Colwellia sp. M166: one gene and its partner. The protein of the gene in region 2 interacts with the protein of the main gene of each other region in a pairwise test. Links are inferred from orthologs where the notes say so. Each region holds a gene or a part of one and is shown on either strand. Other genes may lie near its edges.

Region 1 (3,284 bases), 1.3 Mb from region 2 along the record:
AACCACGACATTATCAAAAGTTATGTATTCAGTGCCGGCATTATTTTTCATGCTAATACGAATAACTAACGAATTACCTGCAGCAATAGCTGTGGTGATGGTTTCACTGGTAAAATCATCAATTAAGGTGTGTGATGCACTCCCCTTACCTTGCCAATTATCTATGGTATTAAATACTCCACCGTCAATAGCATAAGCAACATCTATAAAATCAGTACTTTCGTGATCACCATTCTCTGCGGCATTTACTGCCAAAGTTATATCAGAAAAACGGCTAATGTTGATAGCTTCTGACTGCCACATGGCTATACCGTCTAAATCTCGTCCTTCAAACTTTCCATTGTTGACTTTAAACCAATCTGATGTCGCTGTAAGCTCTGCTGAACTAACATCAATTGACCATTTGGTTACATCAGTTAAATCAACTTGATTAAAAACGGCCCCTTTGCCATCAATACTTACCGCATCGAAGTTTTCACTCCATATTTCATCCGCGTTAGCCATTGATGAAGCTAGCACACTACCGGTAAAAATAGTAAAAACCACTGTACTTGCTAAGCTTGATTTAACACTGCTGAACTTTTTCCGCAAAAAAATATTCACCACACACACTCCCCAAATTATTATTATGCAAAATGCCTAATGGCATTCTGTATGTTAAATGTTAAGTTATTGTTAAAGAAAAGTGAATGTTTTTTAACCACTGACCATTTGGTAAGTAAATATTACTTTGAATTGATGTCTATTGAGAGAGAGTTAGCAAAGTGTGTTTTAGTTAATTTTAATGACATAACAGCAAAAAAATATAACTTTATTTTATTATGCTTTTTTTCGTGCGCTGTATTTCTTCGCTTTTATTTTACCTTTAAAAGCAACTTTAGGTAATTGTGCAAAAGATTGTTGCTCAGATTGTGCAATCATCTGTGCTATGGTCGCTGTTAAAGGATTAATAAGATCTTGGTAGCGATTTTTTTTCTCACTAATATTGGTCAATGTTGCTTCCCAGTGTGCGGTCATATCGGGCATAGTCGCAGCGACAGGTAAGGCCTTGATTAACGATGTACCAACAACTGTTGCATGAATATTTTTTCCTTGTCGCTGCAAATAATCACGCTTAAAGAGTAAATCAATAATCCCTGCACGGGTCGCTTCCGTACCTAAGCCATCATTTTCTTTTAAGAGTTTTTTAATCTCATGATCACTGACAAATCGAGCAATACCTGTCATAGCACTTAACAAGCTAGCGTCGGTAAAATGTTTAGGTGCTTGTGTAATACGACTAATTAATTCTCCATGACGAGACAATATTTTTTCACCTTCAACTAACTTCGGTAATAGTTGATGCGCTAATTGCTGTTCAACATCATCATCACTCCCTTGTTTTACTGTCTCTGGCTTTTTCTTTGCCCGCTGAAATAATACTTTCCAACCTTGAGCAATAGGCGTTTTAGCATTGGCTAAAAACTTACCGCCAGCAATAAGCACTTCAACGCGAGTTTGATTATATTGATAAACTGGATAGAACTGCGCTAAGTATTGTCGAACAATAAGAAAATAAATTTTCTTCTCAAATGGATTTAACGATAATTTCGATGGCGATTTTTCAGTCGGAATAATGGCATGATGAGCGGTAACTTTGGCATTGTTCCAGGCTTTACTTTTTAACGAGCTATTGGCCCCTTGTGCAAATGAGGAGTAGCTATCATCTGCACTAACGAGCATAGCAATAATGCCCTTAGCTTGGCCATGATGCTCTTTTGGCAAATAGCGACAGTCTGAACGCGGATAAGTGATCAACTTATGCTTTTCATACAAAGCCTGACATACATCTAGCACCAATTTTGCATTCAGTGAGTAAATTTTTGCTGCGTCAATCTGTAAGGCTGATAAGCTATAAGGTAAAGGTGCAGCTTGTTTTTTTTGTTGCTCATTGACCGAACTAATTACCGCTGGCTGGTTTTCAATACGACGCACAACATTTTCGGCTAAAGCACGGTTAAGGACACGACCTTCTTCATCCATATGAGGTTGGCAAGCTGCACTTGGCTGCCATTTAGCAATAAAGTATTCTTGAGTATTACTTGTTAAATGCGCGTGCACGTCATAAAAGTCTTTAGCAACAAAGTTATCAATTTCTTGTTGGCGTCGTACCACTAAACCTAGCAAGGGGGTTTGCACTCGGCCAACCGATAACACACTGTTAAAACCAGCCTTTTGGCCTTGAATTGTATAGGCTCGCGTTAAATTAATACCGTATAACCAATCAGCTCTAGAACGTGCTAAGGCCGATATCGACAATGGCATAAATAACTGGTTACTTTGCATATTAGCAAGTGACCTTTGCACCGCAGGTAAATTTAAATCACTGACCAATAAACGTTTAATATTTTGCTTCTTCTTCGCCGGCACCTTTAAAAAATCGATCACTTCATCGACTAACAGCTGTCCTTCTCGATCGGGATCGCCAGCATGAATAATTTCATCGGCTTGCTTGACCAGTTTTCGCAATACGGTAAGTTGCGCACGTGTTTGCGTTTTGGGCTTTAATTGCCACTGCTCAGGCACAATCGGTAAATGAGCCATTTGCCATTTTTTAAAGGCCGGATCATAATTTTCTGGCTTAGCTTGCTCGAGAATATGGCCGATACACCAACTCACCACATCGCCATTACCAAGCTCGATATAACCTTGATGATTTTTCTGTGGTTTAGGTAATGCCGCGGCAATTGCTCGACCTAAGCTTGGTTTTTCAGCAATATATAATTTCAAGATGAATACTTATCTGAGCAGTAAAAGCTATTAAACTTATTAGCTAGCCTAGCACTTAAAACTGTTTATTTATACAGTAAAGTGTACTTAATGTTAATCGATAACTCGCTGCAGTGCTGTTAACCAACCTTGATAGTGCCGATTTCGACTGTCTTCAGCCATTTTTCTGTCAAACTTGTCCTGCAACTGCCATGACTGTGCCGCTTGTTCAATACTGTCAAAAAGCCCCTGTTGCAAGCCCGCTAATAGTGCAGCACCTAAGGCGGTCGTTTCGGTAATTTTTGGTCGTTCTATGGTAATGGCTAAAATATCAGCTAAAAACTGTAGCAACCAATTATTCACCACCATACCGCCATCTACTCGTAATTGCGTAGTTTTAATACCGTCTTGTGCCATTGCCGTTAATAAATCACGCGTTTGATACGCCACTGATGCTAAGCCAGCGCTGACTATTTCTTTAATACCAGAATCGCGCGTTAAACCTATAATTGCACCACGTGCATCTGGTTGCCAAT
Region 2 (3,579 bases):
ATCAGCGGGATTAATATCAATTTCAATATTATCGTCTATTTCAGGATAAATAAATGCCGAAGCAAATGAGGTATGACGACGACCACTTGAGTCGAACGGTGATTTTCGTACTAAACGATGCACGCCGGTTTCGGTACGTAACCAACCAAAGGCATACTCACCGGTGTATTTAATGGTACAACCTTTAATACCCGCAACATCGCCATCGGTAACTTCAATGGCTTCTGTTTTATAGCCATTAGCTTCCCCCCAACGTAAATACATCCGCATCAACATTTCGGCCCAATCTTGTGCTTCAGTGCCGCCCGAGCCAGATTGGATATCTAAATAACAGTTATTAGCATCTTGTTCACCGGAAAACATTCGACGGAATTCTAATTTTTCAAGACTAGCTTCTAATGCTTGTGTTTCATCTTCAGCATCATTAAAAGTTTCTTCATCGTCAGCTTCAACCGCCAGCTCAACTAAGCCTTCAATGTCTTCACAGCCGGAATCCATTTCATCAATGGTTTCAACCACAGCTTCTAATGCGGCTCGTTCACGGCCTAGGGCTTGTGCACGCTCAGGGTCATTCCAAACATCAGCAGACTCTAATTCACGAACAACTTCAACCAAACGTTCTGACTTTTGGTCGTAGTCAAAGGTACCCCCGAAGCATATTGGTGCGTTCGCGAATTTCTTTAATTTTATTAAGTACTGGATTAACTTCTAACATATGATTTTGGTGACCAAGTCACAGCTAAAGACCTAAGGGTAAAATAGTCGCGCATTGTAGCCTAATTATGCAATGAAATAAATGCTTGCTTGGCTGATCAAATCGCCTTTTTACGATATTTTTTGAGCTAAAAAACATAAATATTATTAGTAGCACTAGCCATTTATGCTGACACTAAACGCTATTCTAATTGTTCGACCATTAATTGCACCGACTGCTTACCACGAAACTCATTGATATCAAGACGATAAGCAAGCTTAACTTGCTTCGCTTGATGATCAGGCCAACGTTTAATGTCAACATTAAAGGCAATGGCATCAAATATTTGCTGATCTTTTTCTACCACTAATTTCAAATGTTTTTCTCCAACAATACGTTGCTGTACTAACGTAAAGACATCATCAAATAATGGTTCAGGGAAGTTTTGTCCCCATGGGCCAGCATCTCGTAATACCTGAGCGAAGGTCAATGTCATATCTCGAGTCAGTAATTCACCATCTGAAGCTAGAACTCCAGTTAAAGCTTCTTGGCTTAACCATTGCTGAGCATATTGCTCAAATAGCATCGAAAAGCTTTCAAATTGCTCTCTAGCTATTGATAAGCCTGCGGCCATAGCGTGACCACCAAACTTTGCAATAATCCCCGGATGTTGGCTATCGATATATTCTAATAAATCACGAATATGTAAACCAGGAATAGAACGTGCAGAGCCTTTAATTTCATCGCTATTGTTATTTGTATCAGCAACGTTTTTATCGCTGCCTTTAGCAAAAACAATGCTCGGTCGATGATACTTTTCTTTCAACCGTCCGGCGACAATGCCAATAACACCTTGATGCCAATCAGCATGAAATAAACTAATACCGTGTGGTAAATTTTCTTCACTAAACTGTAAACTCGCGAGTACTTGCTCAGCTTCGATTTGCATGCCTTGCTCTATTTCACGACGCGCTTTATTTAAGTCATCCAAATCTGCCGCCATCACCCTTGCCGTTGACAAATCTTTCGCTAATAAACAATTGATACCAAAAGCCATGTCATCCAAGCGCCCTGCTGCATTAATCCTTGGCCCTAATGCAAAACCAAAATCACTCGCTACTAATTTTTGTTGATTCTTACCGGCTATTTCAATTAAGGCTTGAATACCTGGCCGTGTTGCACCCGCACGAATACGTTTTAAACCCTGTTCGACTAAAATACGATTATTAGCATCTAGTGACACCACATCCGCAACCGTCCCTAAGGCGACTAAATCGAGTAATTGCGCAATATTTGGCTCTTTAATATTTTGCTGCTCAAACCATTGCTGTTCACGTAAATACTTTCTTAATGCCAACATAAAATAGAAAGCGACCCCGACCCCAGCTAACGATTTACTGGCAAAGTTACACCCCACTTGATTAGGGTTAACAATTGCATCCGCAGGCGGCGTTGTGGCACCGGGCAAGTGATGATCGGTAACCAGCACTTGTAATCCTAACGCTTTCGCCCTTTTAACCCCTGCCATACAACTAATGCCATTATCAACAGTGACTAAAACCTCTGCACCTTGTGATACAGCAATATCAACAATTTCAGGAGTTAAACCGTAACCATACTTGAAGCGATTAGGTACTAAAAAGTGGTGATTGCTTGAGCCAAGCATTTGTAATGCTTCCATCATGAGTGCCGTACTGGTTGCACCATCAGCATCAAAATCACCAATCACGGTAATATTTTTTTGCCCTTTTAGTGCCTGATATAAAAGTTCACACGCTTCAGGTAAGCCTTTTAATGTTTCAACGGGACATAAATGTGAGGCCGTTAACTCAAGCTGTTCTTTACAAGTAACGCCACGACGGGCATATATTTGTCGGACAATAGGATGAAGCGAACTGGGTAAATGTTCATCACTAATGTGTTCTCGACGAATAATTTCTTTTTGCATCAATCACTCTTCTTAAATAAATAGTACTAATAATGAGAATAGTAGAGACAAAAATGGCAAGTCATTAACTTGCCATTTTCTAGATAAATAATCTGTTTCCATAAAACTTCAAGAAGCAGAGTTCGTTCAAACGTCCTGAAAGCCACATGCGGTATGGATATAGCTATGGTTTACTTTATAAAGTAGTTTCCAATAACATAAATAATTTACTTGGCTCTTGATAACCAGGTACCATCATGCCGTTGGCTAACATAATCGCTGGCGTTCCGGTAACTCCCACTTGACGACCAAAATTAAACTCTTCTTCAATGGGTTTATCACAAATACGGGCGGCAACATCAGCGCCAGTTTTTGCTTTGGTTAGGGCTTGTTGAGGGTCTTCATGACACCAAATTGAGCGTAAATCTTTAAAGCCTTGAGAATAATTACCCGTACGGTCTTTTACTCCTGCACGTGGATACGCTAAGTAACGCACAGTAATACCTTTATCGTTATAATCTTCAATTTGTTCGTGCATTTTACGACAATAACCGCAGGTAATATCAGTAAAAACAGTAACCACATACTTTTCATCTTTTGCTGGGAAAACAATCATGGCATCGGAGAATTTCGCCATCCCCTCAATACGTATTAATGCTAAGCTTGCTTCGGTCAAATTAGTCACATTATTACCTAGACCATACATTTTCCCTTGCAATAAAAATTCACCATCAGCACTAGCATAAAATAAGCCCTGATCAGTAACTACTTCAACCAATCCAGCCATAGGAGATGGTTTAATGCTAGCAACATCAAGCCCTAAGGTATTAGTTAGTTTTGCTTTTACTGCATCAAAAGCTACAGGTTGTGCTGTAGCTAACATAACACTGTTTGCAACTGAGGTTGTTGGCTCAACATACGCGTTGACATTGTTGGCCAAACTTAACAGGCCAAGCGC

Evidence for each region.
Region 1: the proteins of recJ (region 2) and FGD67_RS11640 interact in binary tests that used the Escherichia coli proteins (3 or more experiments, as listed by UniProt). The link is inferred for Colwellia sp. M166 from one-to-one orthologs.

The regions. Positions count from the first base shown.
Region 1 is NZ_CP040755.1:2,549,955-2,553,238, reverse strand. The notes cover bases 295-3,284. They hold FGD67_RS11640 (DNA topoisomerase III), read right to left. Parts: upstream 2,770-3,284; coding sequence 820-2,769; downstream 295-819. Other genes in these bases: glpK (glycerol kinase GlpK), read right to left, coding at 2,863-3,284; FGD67_RS11645 (ExeM/NucH family extracellular endonuclease), read right to left, coding at 295-606. Outside these bases: more of FGD67_RS11645, read right to left, coding at 1-294.
Region 2 is NZ_CP040755.1:1,257,506-1,261,084, forward strand. Bases 270-3,259 are described here. They hold recJ (single-stranded-DNA-specific exonuclease RecJ), read right to left. Parts: upstream 2,643-3,259; coding sequence 897-2,642; downstream 270-896. Other genes in these bases: dsbC (bifunctional protein-disulfide isomerase/oxidoreductase DsbC), read right to left, coding at 2,818-3,259. Outside these bases: more of dsbC, read right to left, coding at 3,260-3,579. UniProt on the Escherichia coli protein: Single-stranded-DNA-specific exonuclease.